Regions from separate parts of the Erwinia sp. INIA01 genome, predicted to be linked through region 1. Evidence: predicted binding sites of a transcription regulator. Region 1 holds the regulator's gene; the other holds the start of a gene.
The links. Region 1 encodes LexA, which represses DNA repair genes until DNA is damaged. Its sites were predicted from a motif close to TNCTGTATGTACATACAGNA; they were not measured.

Region 1 (3,386 bases):
TTTCCCAGTCGCGAAGTTCCTTCTCGGCCTGGTCTTTCTGGTAGCCATAGCGTTCCTGAATCTTACCGACCAGCTGGTCGCGTTTACCTTCCACAACCGTCAGATCGTCGTCGGTGAGCTTGCCCCATTGCTCTTTCACTTTTCCTTTAAACTGCTTCCAGTTGCCGCTGATTTCATCGTTATTCATAACAGACTCCTTCTGGCTGAGATTAATGGTCTGGAATATTTCTATTCGTCACTCCGCTCAATAACCAGATAATTATCTGACTAAACGCCGAACTTACAGATAATTGTAGTGCAAATTTCGGAAGATGCTGCGCACGGGCCAATCGGAGTGCCTTAAAAGCCTGAAACCCAACGCAAGAAATCAAAAAAAACCAGCCCGTTCAGCAAGCTGGCCGTTATTCAGGGAGAAGTAAGCAAATATGTCTGTCAGCGCGACAGGGCAAACCAGGTACCGTTTCGCCAGTGTCGCTGCCAGATAAACCACAGGCTGATACCGCGCAGCAGCAGGAATACCGTCACCGCCAGCCACAGACCGTGATTGCCCAGCAGCGGAACGGTAAACAGCGTCAGCCCAAAGCCTGCTGCGGCCACCACCATGCTGTTACGCATTTCGCTGGCGCGGGTGGCACCGATAAACATGCCGTCCAGTAGATAGCAGCCTACGCCAGCCAGCGGCATCACCACCTGCCACCATAAATAGCGATCGGCCAGCTCCCGAAGAGGCTCCAGAGAGGTCAGTAGCGCCACAATATGCTCGCCGCCGAAGGCATAAATCAACGAGAACGCCAGCGCAACAACGCCGGACTGGCGGCAGGCCGCATGCCAGACGCTGAGCAGCTGCTGGCTGTTTCCCGCACCAAAGGCTTCTCCCGAACAGGCTTCGACCGCATAGGCGAAGCCGTCAAGCGCGTAGGCGGTGAAGGTCAGAAACATCAGCAGCACCGCATTGACGGCAACAATATCGCTGCCGAGCCGCGCGCCGAAAATCGTCAGTGAGGCAAAGCACACCTGCAACAGCAGAGAACGCAGCATAATGTCGCGGTTCAGCCTCAGCAGGCGGGCCAGATTACCGCGCCATGCACTCAGCAGCAGACGCAGCGACAGGCCACGCATCACCATCACCCGCCACACCAGCAGCAGCCCGACCAGCAGGCTGACGTATTCCGCAATAGCGGTAGCCGCCGCAGCGCCCTGAACGCCCCACTTCAGGCCAATAACAAACCACAGATCCAGCAGGATGTTCACCAGGTTGCCCACCACCAGCAGGATCACCGGCGCACGGGCATACTGTACGCCCAGCAGCCAGCCGAGTAATACCAGGTTTGCCAGCGTGGCGGGCGCGCTGAGCCAGCGGATCTGCATAAACAAATCGGCCTGGTGCAGCACGTCCTTACTGCCGCCGGTCAGCCCCAGCGCCAGATGGGTCAGCGGCGCTTTCAGCACAATAAAGGTGATACCGGCCATCAGCGCCAGCAGCAGCGGCTGCATTAACGCACGGGCCAGAGCGGGTTTGTCGTTTGCGCCAAACGCCTGTGCGGTCAGCCCGGTGGTGCTCATGCGTAAGAACAGCAGCAGCATAAACAGGAAGCTGGTGATAGTCGTACCAATCGCCACGCCGCCGAGGTAGGTCGGGCTATCAAGATGTCCAATAACCGCGGTATCCACCAGACCTAGCAGCGGCACGGTAATATTGGAGAGGATCATCGGCAGCGCCAGCCGCCAGAGATTTTTATCGGCAGCCGTCAGCAGTCGCATCGTGTTTCAACCGGAAGCAGGGAGTGATGAGAGATCGCAAAACGCGCCGCAGAGGGCGACGCGTCATATTCGGTGGGGGATTACAGCCAGTTGCCGTTGCGGATAACACCGACGGCCAGGCCTTCTATGGTCAGCGTCTGCTGACGCAGGTCGACAACAATCGGCTGAAACTCGCTGTTTTCCGGCAGCAGGTGAACGATGTTACCCTGCTTCTTCAGACGCTTAACGGTCACTTCGTCATCAATACGCGCCACAACAACCTGTCCGTTACGCACGTCTTCCGTTTTATGCACCGCCAGCAGATCGCCATCCATAATGCCGATGTCCTTCATCGACATGCCGCTGACGCGCAGCAGGAAGTCCGCATTGGGTTTAAACAGTTCGGGGTCTACCGAGTAGTGGCCTTCGATATGCTGCTCGGCCAGCAGGGGTTCGCCAGCGGCAACGCGGCCGATCAGCGGCAGGCCATCGGCCTCTTCCATCATCAGACGAATACCGCGCGATGCGCCGGAAACGATCTCAATCACGCCTTTTCTGGCCAGCGCTTTCAGGTGTTCTTCTGCAGCATTAGGGGAACGGAAGCCGAGCTGCGAGGCAATTTCTGCCCGCGTCGGTGGCATACCGGTCTGGTTAATGTGGTCGCGAATCAGGTCGTAAACCTGCTGCTGCCTTGCCGTTAGTGCTTTCATCCCGCCCCCTGGTTGTTTATACAGTCGACTGTGAGTATATACAGGTATTTGCGCGTTGGAAACCCAAAGCTGGCTAAAAAACAGCAGTTTGTTGAATTTCGGAAAACCTATCGCAAATGTGCAATCAATAGCATTGCCCACACAAAAATTGCCAATATTATGCTTAATAATACGGCGGCAGATCCCATATCTTTGGCACGCCCGGCCAGCGGATGAATTTCACTGCCGATACGGTCAACCACCGCTTCAATCGCACTATTAAGGATTTCAACAATAATCACCATCACTACGGAGCCAATCAGCAACACGCGGGTCACGGCATCCACATCCAGCCAGCAGGCGATCAGGATGGCGACGATGGCAGCAATCGCTTCCTGCCGGAATGCCGCTTCATGCTGCCAGGCAGCACGTATACCTTTCCAGGAATAACCCGCTGCTTTTACAATTCGAGTCAGTCCGGTGGCGTTATTTGCCATAATCAGGGAACCCTTTGGGAAGTTTAACGTCAATGAGAGGGTGTAGCACATTTTGCAACACCACAGATTCTGTTAGCGCTTTCTGGTATGCTTGCGGCGCTTTGCTAACAAGAGGCTTCATGTTGTCTATGTCAGGTTGGCGTAATTTATATTACAAACTGTTGAATCTGCCAGTGAAATTCCTGGTAAAAAGTAAGGCAATCCCGGCCGAACCGGTTGCCGAGCTTGGGCTTGATACTTCTCGCCCTATTATGTATGTGCTGCCTTATGATTCAAAGGCCGATCTCCTTGCCCTGCGCGAACAGTGCCGCAAACAGGATCTCCCCGATCCTTTGCATCCGCTGGAGATCGACGGCACCGTGCTGCCCCGCTATGTGTTTATCCATGACGGTCCGCGCGTGTTCCCCTATTTCGTACCGAACCTTGAGTCGGTCAAGCTGTTCCATGACTATCTGGACCT
Region 2 (3,386 bases), on a different contig from region 1:
TGAATATCGTCTTCATCAAACAGGCGGTGGCCGCCTTCGGTTCTTTGCGGTTTTAGCAGGCCATAGCGGCGTTGCCAGGCGCGCAGTGTTACCGGATTAATCCCGCAGCGCTCAGCAACATCACCGATGCTGTACAACGTCATTTCTCACCTCATTCACTCTCAGGCCTTATCGGCCCGCACTTAATATTAGCATGCTGTACAGATAAATTGTGGATGTACAACTTGATCTGAGCGCTGGCTTGCGGTAGATCTCATATATGAGATTATTTCCCTTAAATGAGATGACTATGGATCAGAAGCAAACAGAGCAACGCCTGGCGCAGCGGCTGGCCGATCTGCGGGTTGAGCAGGGGTGGTCGCTGGAGACACTGGCGGAGATGACCGGCATCAGCCGCGCTTCGCTGTCACGCATTGAGCGCGGGGAAAACAGCCCGACCGCCGCACTGCTTAACCGGCTGTGCAGCGCCTATGGGCTGACCATGTCGCGGCTGCTCAGCGAAGTGGAGCAGAGCGGCCCGCAGCACCTGCGGCCAGCGCAGCAGAACGTCTGGCGCGATGCCAGCAGCGGTTATCTGCGGCGCAGCGTATCACCGCCCGCTCAGGCGTTCCACGCCGAGCTGGTGGAGGCGCAGCTTGAGCAGGGTGCGCTGATTGAGTATGACCTGCCGCCGCTGGCCGGGCTGGAGCAGCATATCTGGATGCTGGACGGTGTGCTGATATTCCGCATGAATGAGCAACAGTGGCGGCTGGAAAAGGGCGACTGCCTGCGCTTTCATCTGTTTGGCCGCACGTCGTTCAGCGCGCCGGAAACCGGAGGTGCTCACTATGCGCTGGTGGTGGCACGCCCATGACCCAGATTGAATATGAGTGGCTGGACGCGCAGCAGGCGCGTGAGGAGCTTCCGGCGTTGTGCCGCGTACTGAAGGGATGCGTCGCGCAGGGTGCCAGCGTGGGTTTTGTGGACTGTGACCCGCAAACCTTCACCCGCTTCTGGCAGGATGTCGTATTGAGCCTGGCCTGCGGTGATAAAACGATGTTAGTCGCCAGACTGGCTGACCGCATCGTGGCAACGGTTATGGTGGTGCTGGCTATGCCGCCAAACGGTGCGCACCGCGCCGAGGTGATCAAACTGCTGGTTCACCCCGATGCGCGTCGGCGTGGGATAGCCCGTGAACTGATGCTGAGGGCGGAAGAGCGTGCTAAGCAGGCAGGCCGCACGCTGCTGGTGCTGGATACCCGCAGTGGCGACGTGGCGGAACCGCTCTACCGCTCGCTGGGCTGGCAGGTGGCCGGAGAAATTCCGTTTTATGCCCGCTCCACCGAAGGGGTTCTGGATGCCACCACGTTGATGTATAAAACGCTCTGAAAAACAGGGCATGGTGCCGCCGGAGAAATGCGGAGCGGTTCGACTTTCCTGGTGCGATCCGCATCCGCAGGCTGACGCCAGCGCGATACTGTGTAAAAATACAGCCCTGATTTTTTGCAAAGGGTTGTCATGGCGTTAACTGCGGCGTTAAAAGCGCAAATTGCCGGGTGGTATAAAGCCCTGCAACAGCAAGTCCCCGATTTTATTCCGCGCGCACCGCAGCGGCAGATGATTGCTGAAGTGGCGAAAACGCTGTCGGGCGAAGAGGGGCGCCATCTGGCTATTGAAGCACCGACCGGCGTGGGGAAAACCCTCTCCTACCTGATCCCCGGCATTGCCGTCAGCCGCGCTGAGGAAAAACCGCTGGTGGTCAGCACCGCCAACGTGGCATTACAGGACCAGATCTACAGTAAAGATCTGCCGCTGCTGAAGAAAATCATTCCCGAGCTGACCTTTACCGCCGCCTTTGGCCGCGGGCGCTACGTGTGCCCGCGCAATTTGTCTGCGCTGGCGACCGACGAAGAAAAGCAGGGCGATCTGCTGCTGTTCCTTGATGATGATATGACCGCCAGCAAGGCTGAGCGGGCGATCTGCTGTGAGCTGGAAAAGGCGCTGAACCGCTACGAATGGGACGGCCTGCGCGATCACTGCAAGGACAATATCGAAGATTCACTGTGGCAGCGTATCAGTACCGACAAAGCCAACTGCCTCGGCAGCAACTGCCACTGGTTCCGTGAATGCCCGTTCTACGTGGCGCGGCGCGAGATCGAAAACGCCGATGTAGTGGTCGCTAACCATGCGCTGGTGATGGCGGCGCTGGAAACGGAATCCGTACTGCCGCCGCCGAAACATCTGCTGCTGGTGCTGGACGAAGGGCATCATTTACCGGACGTGGCGCGCGACGCGCTGGAAATGAGCGGCGAAATCACCCCCGGCTGGAATACGCTCCAGCTGGATCTGTTTGCCCGGCTGGTTGAGCAGTGTATGGCGCAGTTCAGGCCCAAACGCCCGCCGCCGCTGGCGAACCCGGATCGCCTGAAAGAGCACTGCGAAGAGGTGCGTGAACAGTTGCAAATGCTGTCGCAGATCCTCGGTCTTTATCTGCCGCCGGAAGGGCAGGAAGGGGAGCACCGTTTCGAGATGGGGCTGCTACCGGAAGAGATCATGACGATCTGCGGCAGGCTGTTCAAACTCAGCGATGCGCTGCGCGGGCTGGCCGAAGGGCTGGTCAACGATCTCAGTGAAAAAAGCGGCCAGTATGACGTGGTGCGCCTGCACCGCACGCTACTGCAGATGAACCGCGCGCTGGGCTGGTTTGAAGCCAGCAGCAAGCTGTGGCGGCTGGCGGCGCTGGAGCAGACATCCGGCGCACCGGTGTCAAAGTGGGTGACCCGCGAACTGCGCGAGGGCAACGCGCATCTGATGCTGCACTGTGCCGGTATCCGCGTCAGCGATCAGCTGGAAAAGCTGCTGTGGCGTAAAATTCCCCATGTGGTGCTGACCTCCGCCACTCTGCGTTCGCTAAACAGCTTCCAGCGGCTACAGGAGATGTCCGGCCTCAGTGAAAAAGCGGATGATCGTTTTGTTGCGCTGGACTCGCCGTTTAATCATGTCGAGCAGGGCAAGCTGGTTATTCCTCAGATGAAGCACGAGCCGCTGCTGGCTAATGAAGTGGCGCATCTGGCCGAAATGGCCCATTTTTTCCGCCACCAGATAAAGCTGGCGAAACATAAAGGGCTGCTGGTGCTGTTCGCCAGCAACCGGGCGATGCAGCAGTTTATTGCCTACCTGCCCGAGCTGCGTTTAATGATGCTGGTTCAGGGCGACAAACCGCGTCCGGCGCTGGTGGCGCTGCATCGCCAGCGTGTAGAGCGTGGGGAAACCAGCGTGCTGGTGGGTTTGCAGTCCTTTGCCGAGGGGCTGGATCTGAAAGGGGAGCTGCTTTCCCAGGTTCATATTCATAAAATCGCTTTCCCCCCGGTGGACAGTCCGGTTATTTTGACCGAGGGCGAGTGGCT

Region 2: a site for LexA is predicted at 1,455-1,474, ahead of dinG (ATP-dependent DNA helicase DinG). Genes of this name have one in related genera too.

The regions. Positions count from the first base shown of each region.
Region 1 covers NZ_JAPDNC010000002.1:43,228-46,613, reverse strand. Annotated here, with positions in the region: gene OMR58_RS02155 (CsbD family protein) at 1-187, opposite strand, end outside; gene dinF (MATE family efflux transporter DinF) at 433-1,761, opposite strand; gene lexA (transcriptional repressor LexA) at 1,842-2,450, opposite strand; gene OMR58_RS02140 (diacylglycerol kinase) at 2,558-2,926, opposite strand; gene plsB (glycerol-3-phosphate 1-O-acyltransferase PlsB) at 3,055-3,386, shown strand, end outside.
Region 2 covers NZ_JAPDNC010000004.1:395,018-398,403, reverse strand. Annotated here, with positions in the region: gene OMR58_RS09845 (MerR family transcriptional regulator) at 1-143, opposite strand, end outside; gene OMR58_RS09840 (helix-turn-helix domain-containing protein) at 290-853, shown strand; gene OMR58_RS09835 (GNAT family N-acetyltransferase) at 850-1,368, shown strand; gene dinG (ATP-dependent DNA helicase DinG) at 1,498-3,386, shown strand, end outside.